Regions from separate parts of the Bradyrhizobium sp. USDA 4011 genome, predicted to be linked through region 1. Evidence: riboswitches for the same ligand, from Rfam matches in the RefSeq annotation. Region 1 holds a riboswitch; each other region holds the start of a gene.
What was found. Region 1 has a riboswitch for cobalamin ahead of ACVW1C_RS22155 (TonB-dependent receptor). Riboswitches for the same ligand answer to the same signal wherever they lie in the genome.

Region 1 (6,329 bases):
GGCCGCCGCGTCGTGTTCTTCTGCGCCTTCGGCGAGCGTTCCGCGATGGCCGTTGCCGCCGCGAAGAAGGCAGGGCTGGCGAACACCGCCCATATCGAAGGCGGCATCGACGCCTGGAAGAAGGCCGGCGGGCCGTTGGTGCAAGGGTAGGTCACTTCCCGTCATTGCGAGGAGCGAAGCGACGAAGCAATCCATGCTGCAGCACGCGGAAGGATGGATTGCTTCGCTTCGCTCGCAATGACGATAGAGATTCCTACCGTGTCACGCGCTGCAACTCCGCCGTCAGCCGATCCAGCGCATCGGCCAGCATGACGCCGCCGCACACCGTCAGCCGCTCCGGCACCACGATCCGCTTGTCGGCCGGATAGAAGCGTTCCAGCGCCGGATGCAGCAGGAAGGCGCGGCCCTCGTCCTGGGCGCGATCGCCGGCCTCCGACACCAGGATGAAATCCGGCCGCAGTTTTACGATTGCCTCCAGCGAAGCAAATCCGCCCGCGTCGAGCCCGAGTTCGCCGGCCGCGTTGCTCAGGCCGGTTGCCGCCAGCAGTGAGCTGATCAGGCTGCTGCGACCTGCGACAAAGCCGCGGCGCTCCACCGGCAGCACGCGATAGTGATGACCATCAGCCGCCGCCCGCGCCCGCGCGATCGCCGCATCGAGCCGCGCAATCTCGGCTCGCGCACGATCCGGATGCTGCAACACGTCGCCCATCGCGCGGATCTGGTCCCTCACCTCATCCAGCGTGCGCGGCACCGTGAATTCGACCAGGTGCAGCCCATTGGCCTTCAGCAAGTCGCGCGTCGCGCGCTTGTCGAACAGGCTGACCACGACAAGGTCGGGCTTGAGCAGCAGCACATCCTCGGCCTCGCCGGACAGGCGCGGAAAGTTTTGCGCCTGCTCGGCGGCCCAGGATTGCCAGGCATCGCGCGAAAAGCGGCTGAGGCCGAGGATCTGGTCCGGGTCGGCCAGCGACAGCACGAGCTGGTCGTTGCAGACGTTCATCGAGACGATGCGCGGTCCGGCGGCGGACGCGGCTGCATACGACATCAGCCATGCCGCTGCGGCCACCGCTGCGAGACGCCGCATCCCCATCACACGTCGGCCCATGGCACGATGACGGCCTCGCGCTGAAATTCGGTGCGGTAGGCGCTGACCCGGAACACGCGGGCCAGAACATTCTCGGACAACGCCTCAGCAGGCGCGCCTTGCGCCGACAGCCGCCCCTCCGACAGCACCAGCACATGGTTGGCAAAGCGCGCGGCGAGCCCGAGATCGTGGGTCACCACGATGACCAGCACGCCGGTGTCGGCGACGTTGCGCAGCTTCTGCATCACGTCGATCTGGTGACGCGGATCGAGCGAGGCGGTCGGCTCGTCGGCGAGGATCACCGGCGCCTCCACCGCTAGCACCCGGGCCAGTGCGACGCGGCTGCGTTCGCCGCCGGACAACTCAGTGACACGGCGGTCGCTGAATTCAGTGACGTCGACCGCCTGCATCGCGCGCAGCACCGCCTCCATATCCCTCGGCGACAACCGCGCCGGATCGGTCGCGCCATGCGGATAGCGGCCGAGCGCGACGATATCGCGCGCCGGCAGCGGCCAGTGCACCATGTGCCCCTGCGGCAAATAGGCGAAACGCTTCGCCCGCTCGCGCAGCGGCAGCGAGGCCAGCGCGTCGCCGGCGATCCGGATCTCGCCGTCGGATGGAATCAGCCCGGCGAGTGCGCGCAGCAGCGTGGTCTTGCCGGCGCCGTTCGGGCCGACCAGCGCAACCAGATGGCCCGCTTCCAGCGACAGCGAGACATCGTGCAGCACCTTGCGGCTGCCGAGCGAGGCATTGAGCGCGGTGGCGGAGAGCAGCGTCATGCCACGCCTCCGCCGAGCGCGCGGCGTTCGCGCATGATCAGATAGAGGAAGAACGGCACGCCGATGATCGAGGTCAGCACGCCGACCTTGATATCCGACGTCGAGGGGATGATGCGCACCGCGATATCGGCGGCGAGCAGCAACGCCGATCCGGTGAGCGCGCTCGGCACCAGCAGCCGCGCCGGATCGTGACCGATCAGAGGGCGCATCAGGTGCGGTGCGACGAGACCGATGAAGCCGATCGTGCCGGTGACCGCGACCGCGCCGCCGACGCCGAGCGCAACACCCGCGATCACGAGCAACCTTAGCCGCCCGACATCGACGCCGAGACTCTGCGCGGCTTCCTCGCCGAGCGTCAGCGCACGGAAGGCGCTCGCCTGGCTGAGCAGGATGGCCGCGCCCGCGATGATGAAGGGCAGCGCCAGCGCCACGTGCTGGAAGCTGCGGTCCTCCAGCGAACCGAGCAGCCAGAATGCGATCTCCAGCACCACGAACGGATTGCTGGAGAGATTCATCACCAGCGCCGTCGCCGCCCCCGCAAAGCTCGAGATCGCGAGTCCCGCGAGGATCAGGATCAAAAGCCCGGCATTGCGGCCGGCAATCGCCAGCAGCGCGAGCACCGAACCGAACGCGGCGATGATCGCCACCACCGGCAGCGCGTAGGAGCGCACATCGGCGAGGCCCAGCGCAATCACCAGCACCGCACCGAATGCCGCAGATTGCGGCGCGCCGAACAACGACGGCGAGGCCAGCGGATTGCGCAGCAGGCCCTGCAGCGCTGCGCCCGATAGCCCGAGAATACCGCCGATCGCGAACGCCAGGATGGTGCGCGGCAGCCGGATCTCGCGCACGATCACCTGCGCCACGTCGCTGCCGCCGCCGAACAGCGCCTCGATCACCGCAAGCGGCGACAGCCGCACCGGCCCGATGCCGAGCGAGAGCACCAGCAGCAGGACCACGAGCGCGAGCAGCGCCGCGGTAGCGCCCCACCGGCGCCGCGCCGCGACCTCGGCCGCCAAGGCAAAATCCTGCACGTTCATTGGATCCATGCTCTTACAGCGATCGCCGTGGCAGACAAGCGACACTCGACAGAAACCGTGGCCGCGTCGTCCCCGCCCGACGTCCGCCGGATTGACTTTGCCGCCCGGCCGAACCCTAGATGAACATGACGGTTCTTTCATGAGATGAAAAGGGAATGCGGTGCGGGGAAACCTCCTCAACGCCGCGGCTGCCCCCGCAACTGTATGCGGTGAATCCTTCGTCACAGGCCACTGGGAGTCTCGGTCCTGGGAAGGCGACGAAGGGTAACGACCCGCGAGCCAGGAGACCTGCCGTCAGCCGTGGTCACACGCGAAGATGCCGGTCGGGGAGTACAGGCATGAGCTTCACCTGAGGCTGCAAGCAGCTGAGCCTGCGAGCACGATGGTGAGACTGGTTCGCGGTGACGTGCCACTGACGTTACCGAGGTCTCACCTAGATGTTCTCCAACTCTTCTTCCCGGCGCCGCCGCGCGCTTCTGCTCGCGTCGACGATGATCGTGCCGACAATCGTTCTCTCGACCGCACGGGCGCAGCAGGCGCCCTCTCCCGATCAGCTGCCAGCCATCGAAATCACCAAGCCGGGCGACCAGAATGTCACGCGCGCCAGGCCGGCCGCGGACGAAGCGCCGGCCCCGCGCCGCCCGGCGCCGGGCACAGGACAGGGCAGCGGGAGCGGATCGGGCTCGACAGGGACCGGACCGGCCACCGGAACGGGCGGCACCGGCGGCGGCGGCCGCCAGTTCGCCGGCATTGTCGGCTCTTCCTCGACCGTGATCACCGCCGACGACATCGCGCATTCGCCGGTGCAGTCGCTGCCCGAGATTCTCGCGCAGGTGCCGGGCGTGCAGCTGCAATCGCTTTATGGCGGCCCGAACGGCGCCAAGACCGCGGTCGACCTGCGCGGCTTCGGCGCATTCGCCTCCGACAACACCCTGTTCCTGCTCAACGGCCGACGGCTCAACGACGTCGACAAGGCCGGCTTCGATCTCACCACGATCCCGCTCGATTCGATCGAACGCGTCGAGATCACGCGCGGCAACAGCGGCGCGGTGCTCTACGGCGACAACGCGGTGGGCGGCGTGGTCAACATCATCACCAAGACCGGCGCTGGCGGTCCACCGGCGACGATACGGGCCGAAGGCGGGTTCGGCTCGTTCAACACCCGCATGGCCGCGGTGTCCGCGGCGCTCAATTCCGGCCCGTGGTCGACCTCGTTCTACGGCAACGGCATCAAGTCCGACGGCTACCGCGTCAACAACGCGCTCGACCAGCGCAACGCCGTCGGCAACGTCAACTACACGACATCGGACCTCACCGCCTTCCTCACCGTCACCGGCAGCGACCAGAAGCTCGGCCTGCCCGGCGGACGACTGGTCGATCCGTCGATCGGCGTCAACGAGCTGCTCACCAATCGCAGAGGCGCAGCGACGCCGTTTGACTATGCCAATCAGCAAACCGCCAGCGTCACCACCGGCTTCACCAAGACGCTGATGAACGGCGTCGACCTTATCGTCGACGGCGGCTGGCGCCAGCGCGAGACGCAAAGCGGCTTCTTCGGCACCGTGCCGACCATCAGCTTCGCCTCGACCTATAATGATGCCGCGCTACAGACCTGGTCGATCACGCCGCGGCTCAGCGTCAAGAACGTGATGCTGGGAATGCCGTCCACGGTCCTGACCGGCATCGACTATTACGACTCGACGTTCCGTGAGGCACGCGGCGCCTATCAGGGCGTCGATCCCTACCACATCTACAATATCGAGCAGCAGACCGTGGCCGGCTACTGGCAGCATACACTGGGCGTGCTGCCGACCACCGATTTCTCGTACGGCGCGCGCGTCCAGAATACCAGCGTCTCGGCACGCGACCGCTACGACCCGAACGCACCGTTCGCCTTCGACGCGCAGGCGGCGCCGCTCGACAGCAACGAGACCCAATACGCGCTGCATGTCGGCGCCGAGCATCGCTTCACCGACACCTTCTCGGTATTCGGCCGCGCCGCGCGCGCATTCCGCACGCCCGACGTCGACGAGCGCGTCGCGTCGGGTCCGTCATTCGATCCGCTGACCTTCGCCCCGATCCCGCAAAACTTCCAGCTCAGAACCCAGACATCGCAGGACGTCGAGGGCGGGTTCCGCGTCAAGACCAACCTGTTTCAGGTCCAGACCAGCGTCTATCTGATGGATCTCGAGAACGAGATCCATTTCAACCCGGTGCTGTTCTACAACGTCAACCTCGACCCCACCCGCCGCTACGGCTCCGAGACCAGCGCCTCGCTCAAGGTCAGCGACACCGTGACGTTGCGCGGCGGCATGGCGATCACCCGCGCCGTCTTCCGCGAAGGCATGTGGACCGGCAACGACGTGCCGCTGGTGTCGCGCTATACCGGCAATCTCGGCGTGACCTGGAATATCTGGCAGAACTATCTGGTGTTCGATGCCACGGTGCGGGCCTGGAGCTCGCGCATCATGGACAACGACCAGGCCAACACCCAGAACCGGATTCCCGGCAACGCCACCGCCGATCTCAAGCTCAGCGGGCAATACGACCGCTTCTTCTGGTCGCTGAGCGTGAACAATCTGTTCAACGCGCTCTACTACGACTACGCCATCGCGAGCTCGTTCACGGCCGGCCGCTTCTCGGCCTATCCGCTGCCCGGCCGCACCTACATGGTCAAGGCTGGCGCGACGTTTTGAGCTATCCGGCGCGGCGGGTGTGACCGGCCGCGCCCATCTCCTTACGTTACAAGCACCGGCGAACTGGGGTAGAATTCCGGCTGCTGATTTGACCCGCGCAGGGGAAACGGATGGCCAAGGCCGGAAAGAAGAGCAAGGGCGGCGGCAAGATCGACGACAAGACCGACGACAAGTCGAAAAAGCCTCCACCGCCCGCGGCGCCACAGGACGACGATTATTACGAGGATGGCGACATCGCCACGCCGAAGCTCGATCGCTACGGCAATGATGACGAGCCGTTGTGAGGGACGAGCGCAATATAAGTCGCCGTCGTCCTGGCGAAAGCCGGGAGCCACAACCACAGGATTGAATTGTTGAAACGCGCTGTGGCCCCAGCGCGTCGTAACAATCACCGCTGATGGTTATGGGTCCCGGGTCGCGCTTCGCTTGCCCGGGACGACGTGGGGATGGAGATGCGTCCGGTGGTTATGGGTCCGGGCTTTCGCCAGGACGACGTGGTGAGGTATCGCGCAAAAAATCCTCCCGCTCGATCGTCTTGATACTGCCGCGATCGAGCAGATGCGCACCGAAGCCGCCGCGCGCCAGCGATGAGGCGATCGGCGGCGATGCCAGCAGCAGCAGTGTCGTCATCGCGAGCGGCACGGCACTGAGCCAATCGAGTCGCACCGGCGTCAACTCCTCGCTGCTCCCCCGATAGAGACCTTCGCCCGCGGCGATGCGGCCGCACTCC
Region 2 (6,329 bases), 1.2 Mb from region 1:
ATGTTGACGAGGGCAGGGCGGACCTCTTCCCATTTGCGGGTCTTCAGGCCGCAATCCGGGTTGATCCAGAGCTGGCTGTCGGACAGCCGCTGGCGCGCCAGCTTGAGCAGCTCGGTCATCTCGTTGATCTCAGGCACGCGCGGCGAGTGGATGTCGTAGACACCGGGACCGATCTCGTTCGGATAACGGTAGTTCCGGAATGCATCCAGCAGCTCCATCTTCGAGCGCGAGGTCTCGATCGAGATCACATCGGCGTCCATCGCGCCGATCGCGTCGATGATGTCGTTGAACTCGGAGTAGCACATGTGGGTGTGGATCTGGGTCTCGTCGCGGACGCCCGACGAGCAGATGCGGAAGCATTCCACCGCCCAGTCTAGATAGGTCGTCCACTCCGAACGGCGCAGCGGCAGGCCTTCGCGCAGCGCCGCCTCGTCGATCTGGATCATGCCCGCGCCGGCACCTTCGAGGTCGGCGACCTCGTCGCGGATCGCAAGCGCGATCTGCCGGCAGGCTTCGCTGCGCGGGATGTCGTCGCGAACGAATGACCAATTTAGGATCGTGACCGGGCCGGTCAGCATCGCCTTCATCGGCTTTTTGGTCAGCGACTGCGCGTATTGCCACCATTCGACCGTCATCGGCTTCGGGCGCGACACGTCGCCGAACAGGATCGGCGGCCGGACGTAGCGCGAGCCGTAGGATTGCACCCAGGCATGCTCGGTGAATACGAAGCCGGAGAGCTGCTCGCCGAAATACTGCACCATGTCGTTGCGCTCGAACTCGCCATGCACGAGCACATCGAGGCCGACGGCTTCCTGCCAGCGCACAGTCTCTGCCGTCTGCTCCTGCAGGAAGGCCTTGTAGCTGGCGTCGCTCAGGCTGCCCTTGGCATGCGCGGCGCGCGACTTGCGGACCTCGGGCGTCTGCGGGAACGAGCCGATGGTGGTGGTCGGGAACGCCGGCAGATTGAACCGCGCGCGCTGCACTTCGGTTCGTTCCTCGAAGGAGCTGGCACGGCCGCGCATCGCGGTGTCAATGCCAGCCATGCGCTGTGCGACCTTCGCGTCGTGTATCCGTGGCGAGGTCTTGCGCGCAGCGGCAGCTGCGTCGGACGCCTTCAGCGTCGGCGCGATCGAATTGTGGCCGCTCGCAAGCGCGGTGCCGAGCGCGGCCAGTTCCTCCATCTTCTGCACCGAGAAGGCGAGCCAGCTCTTGACCTCGGCGTCGAGCTTCGCTTCGAGGGCAAGATCGATCGGCACGTGCAGCAGCGAGCAGGAGGGCGCGATCTGCACGCGGTTCTTGCCGAGCTTCGCGACGACCGGTTCCAGTCGGTTGAGCAGCTTGCTGAGATCGGCGCGCCAGGTGTTGCGGCCGTCGAGCACGCCGAGCGAGACGACGCGCTCAGCGGGCAGGTGGGCGAGGTCATCGAGCTGCTCGGGCGCGCGCACCAAGTCGAAATGCAGGCCGGCGACGGGAAGCGTGAACGCAGTGTCGCGGTTTGCGCCGAGGCTGCCGAAATAGCTCGCCAGCATGATCTTGATCTGCGGCACCGCCTTGGCGATCTCGCCATAGGCGCGACGCAGCGCATCGTGGGCGGTATCGTCGAGATCGAGCGCCAGGCAGGGCTCGTCGATCTGCGCCCATTCGGCGCCGCGGCGGGCAAGCTCGCGCAGTACCTCGATATAGACCGGAAGCAGGCGGTCCAGCAGCGACAGCGGTTCGAAGCCGGCGTCCTTGCTCTTGGCGAGTTTCAGGAAAGTAACCGGGCCGACCAGCACCGGTCGGGTCTGGTAACCGAGGGCCTTGGCTTCCTCATATTCCTCGATCGGCTTGCGTGAGGCGAGGCGGAACTGCTGATCTGCAGAGAGTTCGGGCACCATGTAGTGGTAGTTGGTGTCGAACCACTTGGTCATCTCCTGCGCCGGTACGCCATGACCTTGGCTATGGTGCGCGTGACCGCACGACGCGTCATGCGCGCTACCTTCAGCGCCGCGCGCCATCGCAAAATAGGTCGCAAGCGGCACCGGGCCGCTGCTCCAGCCATAGATGGCCGGGATCGCGCCGACCATCACCGAGGTATCGAGCACCTGGTCGTAGAACGAGAAGTCGTTCGACGGGATCACCGAGACGCCGAGCTTTTTCTGGCGTGCCCAGTTGGCGGCGCGCAGACCGACGCCGGTCTCGATCAGCGTCTTTTCGTTTGTCGCGCCGGCCCAGAAGCTTTCCAGCGCAAGCTTGAGTTCACGGCGCGGACCGATCCGCGGCGTGCCGAGAGTCGCAACAGCAAGTGAGGAGGTAGATGTGGAAGACATTGGCTTAACCCCAAAAGTTGGGGGCAAAGGCCGTAGTGACACGTCTGGACTCCGCAAGACGCGGGAAAAGCGCGTGCGGGGTCGCAACCGCACCACCGGGACACCCCGCCCGAGGACGTTCATGTTGTCGAGGCAGGTCTCCTGGCTCGCGGGTCCTAGCTGTCGTCTGGCCTTCCCGAAGCTTTCGCCTCAGTGGCTTTGAGTGGACGACAACTCGCCGCTTACAGTTGCGGGGGCAGCGCCGGCATTGTACCGGCTTCCCTCTTAGCTCCGGGAGAAAGTGCCTCTCGGAGAACCACGACGCCGCCACTTATCGGCAACTTCGCGTGGCCGTCAACTCGGGCGGCATCACGTGTGATCGAGCGACATTGTTCACATCATCAACAGGCGCCATCTGCATTTTCTGGCGACCCATTGACACAGTGTGCCAAATCACACCAGATATAGTTGTTACGGTCCGTCATGCCGCAAAGCATGGTGGCTAAGAGGGAAGCCGGTGATCTCACCGAAAATCCGGCACTGCCCCCGCAACTGTAAGCAGCGAGTTGTTCCCGAAATCACGTCACTGATGCGTCGTCCGCATCGGGAAGACACGGGAGCGACGACGACCTGCGAGTCAGGAGACCTGCCGTAACACCGAAATTACGTCCACGGGCGGGGTGTCCCGGCGGTCGCTTGCACAGCCATGCCGGTGCGTTGCCGCCGGGATGATGCAGCGTCCCCTGACATCCGGCCCCAACAAACGTCACGGGGTCTGCACGATGTCACTCTCTCTCGATCGCGAAACAAAGCCAGCGCCACTCATCCTGCTGCGTCCGGAAGTGCTTGCCGCGCCGGAGGCCGCTCCTCCGATGCAGGTGATCCGCCGCAATGGCACGGTGTCGAAATTCGACGCCAGCAAGATCTCGGTTGCGATGACCAAGGCGTTCCTGGCGGTCGAGGGGCACACCGCCGCCGCATCGCGCCGCGTCCATGAGGTTGTCGAGCAGCTCACCGCCGAGGTCCTCAGTGCGCTGACGCGTCGCATGAGCGAAGGTCGCACCTTCCACATCGAGGACGTGCAGGACCAGGTCGAGCTCGCGCTGATGCGGAGCGAGCACCATAAGGTGGCGCGCGCCTATGTGCTGTATCGTGAGGAGCGCACGAGGCAGCGCGCTGAGCAGGACGCGGCGAGGGCGGTGGCCCAGCCTGTGGCCGGGCCGGCCATTCACATCACATTGCCGAACGGTAGCGAGGTGCCGCTCGACCACGCCCGGCTGGCGCTGATCATCAACGAGGCCTGCGCCGGCCTCGATGGCGTCGATGCTGCGCCCCTGATCGCCGAGACCCAGCGCAACATCTATGACGGCATCAGCCAGGATGAACTGGCGCTCGCCTCCGTGATGGCCGCGCGCACCCTGGTGGAGCAGGAGCCGAACTACACCTATGTCAGCGCGCGCCTCTTGCTCGACAAGCTGCGCACCGAGGTGTTGTCCTATGTGCTTGATATGCCGACCAGCGCCTCGCAGGCCGACATGGCGAGCCGCTATGCCGAGTATTTCCCGGCCTATATCAAGACCGGGATCAAGGCCGAACTGCTCGATGTCGAACTCGGCCGCTTCGATCTGGCGCGGCTTGCGGCGGCGATGAAGCCGGAACGCGATCTGTCGTTCCAGTTCCTCGGGCTGCAAACGCTGTATGACCGCTATTTCCTGCACGTTCGGGGCAACCGCATCGAGCTGCCGCAGGCATTCTTCATGCGCGTTGCGATGGGTCTGGTGCTGCGCGAGATCGACCGCGAGGGGCGCGCGATCGAGTTCTACAATCTCTTGTCGTCGTTCGACTTCATGGCTTCGACGCCGACCCTGTTCAATTCTGGCACGCAGCGGCCGCAGCTCTCATCGTGCTTCCTCACCACCGTGGCTGACGATCTCGACGGCATCTTCAAGTCGATCAAGGATAACGCGCTGCTGGCGAAATATTCCGGCGGGCTCGGCAATGACTGGACCCGCGTCCGCGGGCTCGGCGCGCACATCAAAGGCACCAATGGCGAGAGCCTGGGCGTGGTGCCGTTCCTCAAGGTCGCCAACGACACCGCGATCGCGGTGAACCAGGGCGGCAAGCGCAAGGGCGCGGTCTGCGCCTATCTCGAGACCTGGCACGTCGACATCGAGGAATTCCTCGATCTGCGCAAGAACACCGGCGATGACCGCCGCCGCACCCACGATATGAACACCGCGAACTGGGTGCCCGATTTGTTCATGCAGCGCGTCGAGGCTGACGGCGAGTGGACGCTGTTCTCGCCCGACGAGACGCCGGACCTGCACGATCTCTACGGCAAGCCGTTCGCCGAACGCTACGCCCATTACGAGGCCAAGGCCGCGCGCGGCGAGATGCGAGTGTTCAAGCAGATTCGCGCCGTCGATCTCTGGCGCAAGATGCTGACCATGCTGTTCGAGACCGGCCATCCCTGGATCACCTTCAAGGACCCGTCCAATCTGCGCTCGCCGCAGCGCCATGCCGGCGTGATCCACTCCTCGAACCTCTGCACCGAGATCACGCTGAACACGTCTGACGACGAGACTGCGGTGTGCAATCTCGGCTCGATCAACCTCGCCAACCACATACAGGACGGCAAGCTCAACGACGCCAGGCTGAAGGCCACAGTGACGACCGCGATGCGGATGCTCGACAACGTCATCGACATCAACTTCTACACCATCCCGGAGGCGCGCCGCTCCAATCTGCGGCACCGCCCGGTCGGTCTCGGCCTGATGGGCTTCCAGGATGCGCTGCATGCGCTGCGGATCGCGGTGGCGTCGGACGCGGCGGTTGCCTTCGCCGATATCAGCATGGAGGCAATCTCCTACCATGCGATCTGGGCCTCCAGCGATCTCGCCGCCGAGCGCGGCCGCTATCCCTCGTTCGAGGGCTCGCTGTGGAGCCAGGGCATCCTGCCGATCGATTCGATCGACTTCGTTGCCGACGCCCGTGGCGGCGTCGCAATGGATCGCACCTCGACGCGTGACTGGGCGATTCTGCGCAGCCGCGTCACGTCGGTCGGTATGCGCAACTCCAATGTGATGGCGATCGCGCCGACCGCGACGATCTCCAACATCTGCGGCGTCGCCCAGTCGATCGAGCCCGCCTACCAGAATCTCTATGTCAAATCCAACATGTCCGGCGACTTCACGGTCGTGAACGACTATCTGGTGCGCGACCTCAAGGCGCGCGGGCTGTGGGACGAGGTGATGGTCAACGACCTGAAATATTTCGACGGCAGCGTCGGCTCCATCGACCGCATCCCCGACGACCTCAAGGCACTCTACGCGACCGCGTTCGAGATCGACTCGAGCTGGCTGCTCGAGGCGGCGGCGCGGCGGCAGAAATGGATCGACCAGGCGCAGTCGCTCAACCTCTATATTGCCAATCCCTCCGGCAAGAAGCTCGACGCGCTGTATCGTCTGGCGTGGTCGCTGGGACTGAAGACCACCTACTACCTGCGTTCGCGTAGCGCGACGCATGTCGAGAAATCGACGCTGAAGGGCACCGACGGCAAGCTCAATGCGGTGTCGTCGGCGGCGCTGGCCTCGCCGGCGCCGGACCTCTCGGGCGCCATCGCCTGCTCGATCGACAATCCCGACTGCGAAGCCTGCCAGTAAGAAGGATCAAGAACATGCTCGACTGGTCAGAGACCGCCGCCACCGCCAAGAAAGCACCGCCGCCCTTCGCGGCGGCGCCTGCCGCATCGACCGAGGCCGCCGGCCTCGGTACCGTCGACCGCCATAGCGGCCGCGTCTCGGTCGACGAGAAGCGGATGATCAACTGCCGCGCCGACGTCAACCAGCTTCTGCCGCTGAAATACAAATGGGCGTGGGAGAAATATCTCGCCGGCTGCAACAATCACTGGATGCCGACCGAGGTTTCGATGCAGGCCGACATCGCGCTGTGGAAGTCGCGCGACGGCCTCACCGAGGACGAGCGCCGCGCCATCAAGCGCAATCTCGGTTTCTTCGCGGCCTCCGAGAGCCTGGTCGCCAA
Region 3 (6,329 bases), 350 kb from region 1:
CCTGTTTTAGACTGCCGATGTAGCCGGTTCGGTCGGGATGTGATTCTCTGCACGGAGCGAGTTGCGGGGGATGGAAGATGGCCGGGGACAAGCTGTTCGGAGAACTGCCTGAGCGGTCGAAGCCGCAAACTGATGGGGCGCCGTTGGGCTCGCCGCGGCTGCGCGAACCGAAGCGCGATCAAGTTGAGCTGCGAGCGGTCGATATCGAGAGCCTCATTGGGGAGGGTCATCCGGCGCGGGTGATCTGGTCCTATGTCGAAGGTCTCGACCTGAGCGAGCTTGAGGATCGGATCAAGGCCCGGGGCCACAGGCCTGGTCATCCGGCGACCTCGCCGCGACTTTTGTTGGCGCTGTGGCTCTATGCGACCAGCGAGGGGGTGGGGGAGTGCCCGGGCTCTGGAGCGGCTGTGCGAGAGCCACGATGTCTATCGCTGGCTGTGCGGCGGGGTGTCGGTGAATTATCACTCGCTGGCGGACTTCCGGGTCGGATATGCCGATTTGCTCGACCGGCTGCTGGCAGAACATCTGGCGGCGCTGGCCGAAGTCGGCTTAGTCGATCTCGACACGCTGGCGCAGGATGGCGTGCGGATTCGGGCGAGCGCCGGAGCAGCCTCGTTCCGGCGCCAGGCAACCCTCGACCGGCATCTGGGGGTGGCGCAGGGGGTCGTGGAGGAACTCAAGCGAGAGGTCGATGCGCGCTCCGACGCGAGCAACCAGCGCATCAAGGCGGCCAAGGAGCGCGCAGCACGTGAGCGCGCGCAGCGGCTGAAGGCGGCACAGGCAGCGCTTGAGGAGATCAAGCGCCAGCGTCAAGCGCGCGCGGAAGAGCGCAACAACGGCAAGACGCCCAAGGAGCCGCGCGCCTCCACCACGGACCCACAGGCGCGCGTCATGAAGATGGCCGATGGCGGCTTCCGCCCGGGGTACAATTTGCAAGTGGCAAGCGTGGCCGGAGAGCAGATCGTCGTCGGGTTCGAGATCACCAATGCCGGCTCAGACCGCGGCCTCATGCGGCCGATGCTCGAGCGGACGCGCGTGCGGATTGGTCGTCTTCCGGGGCGCCATCTCGTCGACGGCGGCTTTAGCAGCGCCCACGACATCGAATGGGCGCACAGCCAGGGAGTTGAGGTCTTCTGTCCACCGACACAATCCAAGCACGGCACCGATCCCTCCCTGCCGCGGCGCGGGGATGGCCCGGGTGTCCTGGCTTGGCGGGCTCGGATGGCTAGCGAGGCCGGCAAGGCTCAGTACAAGCTTCGCTCGATCTGCGAATGCATCCATGCCCGCTGGCGAAACTGGAACCTGCGGCAACTGACCGTGCGCGGCATCGAAAAGGTCCGCGCTGTCGTGCTCTGGTACGCACTCGCCAACAACATCCTGCAAGGCCATCAAATCTGAAGCTTCGGCTATCCCGCCAACACACCAGAAATTGGCGAAACAAAAAGATTCACAAGCTGTCAGGATGACGGAATAGAGAATCCTCGCGTCGGCCCGCGCTGTCGCTGTGTCATCGCAGCAGCATCATCCCGCAAAGCATGTGTGCGACAATCGCATCGAATTGACACCCCATCCCGCACCACCTATCGTTTCTGCCGACGGTTCCCTTCGGGGATCAAAAGGGAATGCGGTGCGAGGGTAACCCCAATGCCGCAGCTGTCCCCGCAACTGTAAACGGCGAGCCTTTCGTCAATTTGCCACTGGGCTATCAAGCCCGGGAAGGCGTCGACAGGCGATGACCCGTGAGCCAGGAGACCTGCCGTCAGTCGTGGTCACACGCGAGCACATCGGGCGGGGGCGTCCTGGTGGGATCGGAGCATTGCCTTTGGGGCAATGCGCCAGTCCGCGTTCGCGGTGACGTGCCACGTTACCGCGAGTCTTCTCATGTCTCCGTCATCTCCCGCCGCGCGCCGTTGGCGCCTCGGTCTCGTTTGCTCCCTGTCATCGCTGCTGCTGCCGACTGAGGCTTCGGCGCAAACAGCTCCACCTACGACGCTCGATCCGATCGAGGTCGCACCCTCGACATCCGCAAAGCCCAAGCCCACGGTGCGAAGCCGCAACTCGGCGACGTCGTCGCGGCCGCGCGCCAGACCTGCAACGGCGGCGGCAACCGCTGGCGCGCCGCGCACCGCGGCGTCGGGTGCATCGGGATCGGCATCGCCGACGCTCAACGCCACCACACAGGGAGGCACCGGCAGTCGCCTCAATCTGACGCCGCTGCAGACGCCGGCCAGCGTCGAGATCATCACGTCGCAGACCATCGCCGAACGCGGCCAGCACAATGTGCTCGATGCCGTCACCCAGAACGCGGCAGGGTTCATCGCGACGCCGGCGCCCGGCAATGGCGGCCTGTCGTTCAGCACCCGCGGTTTTGCCGGCAGCAACTCGGTGATGACGCTGTATGACGGCACGCGCTTCTATATCGGTTCGGGCACCCTGACGTTCCCCTACGACACCTGGTCGACGCAACGGGTTGAAGTGCTGCGCGGTCCGGCCTCGGTGCTGTACGGCGAGGGTGCGATCGGCGGCGTCATCAACGTTGTTCCGAAAAAGCCGCAGGGCACGCCCTATAACGAGGCCGAGGTCTCGCTCGACAGCAACATGACGCGACGGCTGTCGGTGGACAGCACCGGTCCGATCGATCCCAATGTGTCCTACCGCATCAACGCCACCGGCAACATGTCGGACGGCTGGGTCGATCGCGACAAGACCTCGAATGCGGTGGTCGCCGCCGCCGTGCGGGTGCAGGCATCGGACAATCTCGCCTTTACGCTCTCCGAGGACTATGGCGATCGCAGCCCGTCGCGCTATTTCGGCACGCCGCTGATCAACGGGTCGATCCAGGATGCATTGCGTTTCAAGAACTACAACGCATCAGACAGCGCGATCCGCTACCAGGACAGCTGGACCCAGTTCAAGACCGAGTGGGATGTCGCCGACGGCATCAAGGTCAACAACACGCTGTATTATCTGACCAGCGAGCGGCACTGGCGCGACATCGAAAATTACACCTGGAATCCGAAGACCCAGCTGATCGACCGCTCCAGCTACATCGAGATATTCCACGACCAGAAGCAGCTCGGCAACCGGATGGATGCGACCTTCAGCGGTCACGTTCTCGGGCTCGCGAACCAGTTCGTCGCCGGGTTCGACGTCAACCGGATCGACTTCACCCACACCAACAATTCGCCCTATGGCGGCGCGTCGTCGGTCAATCCTTACGTGTTCGATCCCGGATCGTTCTTCGCGACGACCACGGCGACGACGCCGGGCTTCAACGCGATCGTCAATCAATACGCGCTGTTCGCCGAAGATCGCCTGTCGCTGACCGATCAATTGTCGCTCGTCACCGGCGTCCGGTACGATCGTCCCGAGGTCGATCGCACCGACTACAAGACGCCGGCGAACAGTTTTGAAACCACGCTGTCGGGCACCAGCTGGCGAACCGGGTTGGTGTACGAGCCGATCAAGAACCTCGCGTTCTACGGCCAGTATGCGGTCGGCGTCGATCCGGTCAGCAACCTGATCTCGCTGTCGACCTCGCAGAAAACCTTCCAGCTCGCGACCGGCAAGCAGACCGAAATCGGCGTCAAGCAGTCGTTCTGGGGCGGCCGCGGCGAGTGGACGCTGGCAGGGTACGAGATCGTCAAGACCGGCCTGACCATTCCCGATCCCAGCAATCCGACCGCCGGCCTGGCACTGCAGATCGGCCAGCAATCATCCCGCGGGGTCGAAGGAACGATCGGGCTCGCGCTGAACGACGGCTGGCGCGTCGACGCCAATCTTGCGCTGCTGCGTGCCCGATACGACAACAACAGCCAGGTGGTCGGCGGCAAAGTCGTCAGCTACAACGGCAATGTTCCGGTCAACGTGCCGCAGCAGGTCTCGAACGTTTGGCTGACCTGGGACTTCGCGCCGAACTGGTCGGTCTATGGCGGCGTGCAGATCGTCGGCGCGATGTACTCCGATCTCGCCAACACCCAGCTGCGGCCGGGCTACAATGTGGTCAATGGCGGCATCAGGTGGAAGCCGGATGACCGCACCACGGTCGCGTTCCGGGTCTACAATCTGTTCGACAAGGTCTACGCGGTGACCTCGAACGGGACGGGGCAGTGGCTGCTCGGCATGCCGCGCACCGCCGAATTATCCGTCAACGTGAAGTTCTGACCATGCGCAACGCTCTGATCCGGCGAGCGCGGCGATGGCTCTATGTCGTCCATCGCTGGATCGGCATTGCGACGTGTCTCTTCTTCGCGATGTGGTTCATCTCCGGCCTCGTCATGATGTACGTGGCGTTTCCGCGTTTCACTGACGACGAGCGCCTCTCTGCACTCCCTGGCATCGTTTGGAGCAAGGTACAGATCGCACCTGATCGCGCGATGGCGATCGCGGGCACGGAGCATTATCCGCGCGATCTGCGGCTCTCGATGCTGGACGACGTTCCGGTCTATCGCGTGACCGGCTGGAAGGGAGCCGCCGTCACCATCTCGGCGATCGACGGCAGCGTGATCGACCGGATCGCGCCGGACCAGGCGCTTGCCGTTGCCCGGCATCACCCGCGTGCCGTGCAGCCGCAACTGCTCGATACCCTGACGCGCGATCAATGGACGGTGACGGCGCACTTCGATCCGCGGCGGCCGCTCTATTTGATCGGCCTCGGCGACGCGGATGGCACCGAACTTTATGTCTCCTCGCGCACCGGCGAGATCGCACTTGACACCACGCGGCGCGAGCGCGTCTGGAACTGGCTCGGCTCGATCCCGCACTGGATCTATCCTACCGTGTTGCGCAAGGACGGGCCGTTGTGGCGGGACGTGGTGCTGTGGATATCGGGCATCTGCCTCGTCGTCGCCGTCACCGGATTCTGGATCGGCATTCTTCGCCTGCGGCTGACGCGCCGTTACGCTGATGGCGCCGTCTCGCCCTATCGCGGCTGGATAGCCTGGCATCATATTGCCGGCCTCGTCGGCGGCATCTTCGTCATCACCTGGATGTTCAGCGGCTGGCTGTCGCTCAATCCCGGCGGTGCATTCTCCGGTCGTGGCCTCACGCGCGAGATCGAAGTCGGCTACAACGGCCATGATGCACCCGATATCGTCGCCGGCTTGCAGTCGCCGCCGCAGGTATCGGCGGTGGAGGCGCGCTTCGTCTGGATCGGCGGACGCCGGCTGATGGTGCTCGACGGCAGTAGTGGCCGCCGCAGCCTCGCGGATCCCGTGACCGGCGCGCCCGTGACGCTCTCGCAGGATGAGATCATCGCGGCTGCCCGGCGCGCGATGCCGGGAGCTGCGATGATATCGGCGCGACAGCTCGATGAACCGGACGCCCACTGGTACACGCTGCACCAAGTGCGCGAGCTTCCGGTGCTGCGGATCGGCTTCGACGATCCCGCCCATACCTGGCTGCACATCTCCCCGGTCACCGCCGAGATCCTCGACCGCAGCGACGACAGCCGTAGGTCCTATCGCTGGCTGTTCAATGCGCTGCACAGCCTGGACTTTCCCGTTCTGCTGCGCATCTGGCCGGCGCGCGATGTCGTGGTCTGGCTGCTGTCGGCGGTCGGCACGATCGTCTCGATCAGCGGTATCGTGATCGGCTGGCGCCGGCTGCGGCGGCGCAAGGTGCGGCCGGCGCGAGGTCTCCGCCCTTGTTAGCAGATTGTCACAATCTGTTTCTATGTTGCGCCTGCCGCGGGGTTTGACGAACAGCTCTATCGATCACCGATAGATCGTGCTGTTCGGCTGGGCTTGAGGATCAAGGCGGCGCCTCATGCAGTTTGTTCAACGGGTCGGAAGATCGGGCTGCGCTCGAAGCATGATCGGATGTGGCAGCGCTTTCTTGGCCTGGTCATAGGCACTCTCGTTGCCGGGAATATCCAGACGGTAACGATGGCCGCAAGCCTTGAATCAGTTCGGACGCCGGCAACGGTCGACTTCGATATTGGCAGCCAGCCTCTGGTCTCCGCGCTCGACGCCTACAGCGCGGCCACCGGTCTTCAGGTTGTCTATGACGCCACACTGGCCGAGGGGCGCCGCGCGCAGGCCGTCAAGGGATCGATGACGCCCGATATGGCGTTGCAGCTCCTGCTCGAAGGAACCGGTCTGGTCGCGGTCTATGCCGCGGCGAACGCCTTCACGATTGTACCTGCGGCCACTGCGCCGCAGACGGCGTCGATGCGTGGCTTCATGCTGTATCTTGCGGCCGTCCAGAGCAGCGTCGAGGAGGCATTCTGCCGGTCCGCGCTGACCGCGCCGGGCGGCTATCGGATCAAGTTCAGGTTCTGGATCGGGCATGCCGGCGAGGTGCTGCAGCCGCAGCTGCTCGGCTCGACC

Region 2: linked by a shared signal. The riboswitch ahead of metE (5-methyltetrahydropteroyltriglutamate--homocysteine S-methyltransferase) and the one ahead of ACVW1C_RS22155 (TonB-dependent receptor) in region 1 are both predicted to bind cobalamin.
Region 3: linked by a shared signal. The riboswitch ahead of ACVW1C_RS23855 (TonB-dependent receptor) and the one ahead of ACVW1C_RS22155 (TonB-dependent receptor) in region 1 are both predicted to bind cobalamin.

What each region holds. Positions count from the first base shown of each region.
Region 1 is NZ_JBSSGG010000001.1:4,731,965-4,738,293, reverse strand. It holds gene ACVW1C_RS22175 (MBL fold metallo-hydrolase) at 1-150, shown strand, start outside; gene ACVW1C_RS22170 (ABC transporter substrate-binding protein) at 254-1,045, opposite strand; gene ACVW1C_RS22165 (ABC transporter ATP-binding protein) at 1,090-1,863, opposite strand; gene ACVW1C_RS22160 (FecCD family ABC transporter permease) at 1,860-2,903, opposite strand; cobalamin riboswitch at 3,016-3,213, shown strand; gene ACVW1C_RS22155 (TonB-dependent receptor) at 3,395-5,599, shown strand; gene ACVW1C_RS22150 (hypothetical protein) at 5,710-5,883, shown strand; gene ACVW1C_RS22145 (hypothetical protein) at 6,065-6,329, opposite strand, start outside.
Region 2 is NZ_JBSSGG010000001.1:5,944,032-5,950,360, forward strand. It holds gene metE (5-methyltetrahydropteroyltriglutamate--homocysteine S-methyltransferase) at 1-2,309, opposite strand, end outside; cobalamin riboswitch at 2,424-2,624, opposite strand; cobalamin riboswitch at 2,746-2,956, shown strand; gene ACVW1C_RS28040 (ribonucleoside-diphosphate reductase subunit alpha) at 3,071-5,950, shown strand; gene ACVW1C_RS28045 (ribonucleotide-diphosphate reductase subunit beta) at 5,965-6,329, shown strand, end outside.
Region 3 is NZ_JBSSGG010000001.1:5,084,817-5,091,145, forward strand. It holds partial or broken gene ACVW1C_RS23850 (IS1182 family transposase) at 78-1,398, shown strand; cobalamin riboswitch at 1,580-1,775, shown strand; gene ACVW1C_RS23855 (TonB-dependent receptor) at 1,882-4,164, shown strand; gene ACVW1C_RS23860 (PepSY domain-containing protein) at 4,167-5,651, shown strand; gene ACVW1C_RS23865 (STN domain-containing protein) at 5,886-6,329, shown strand, end outside.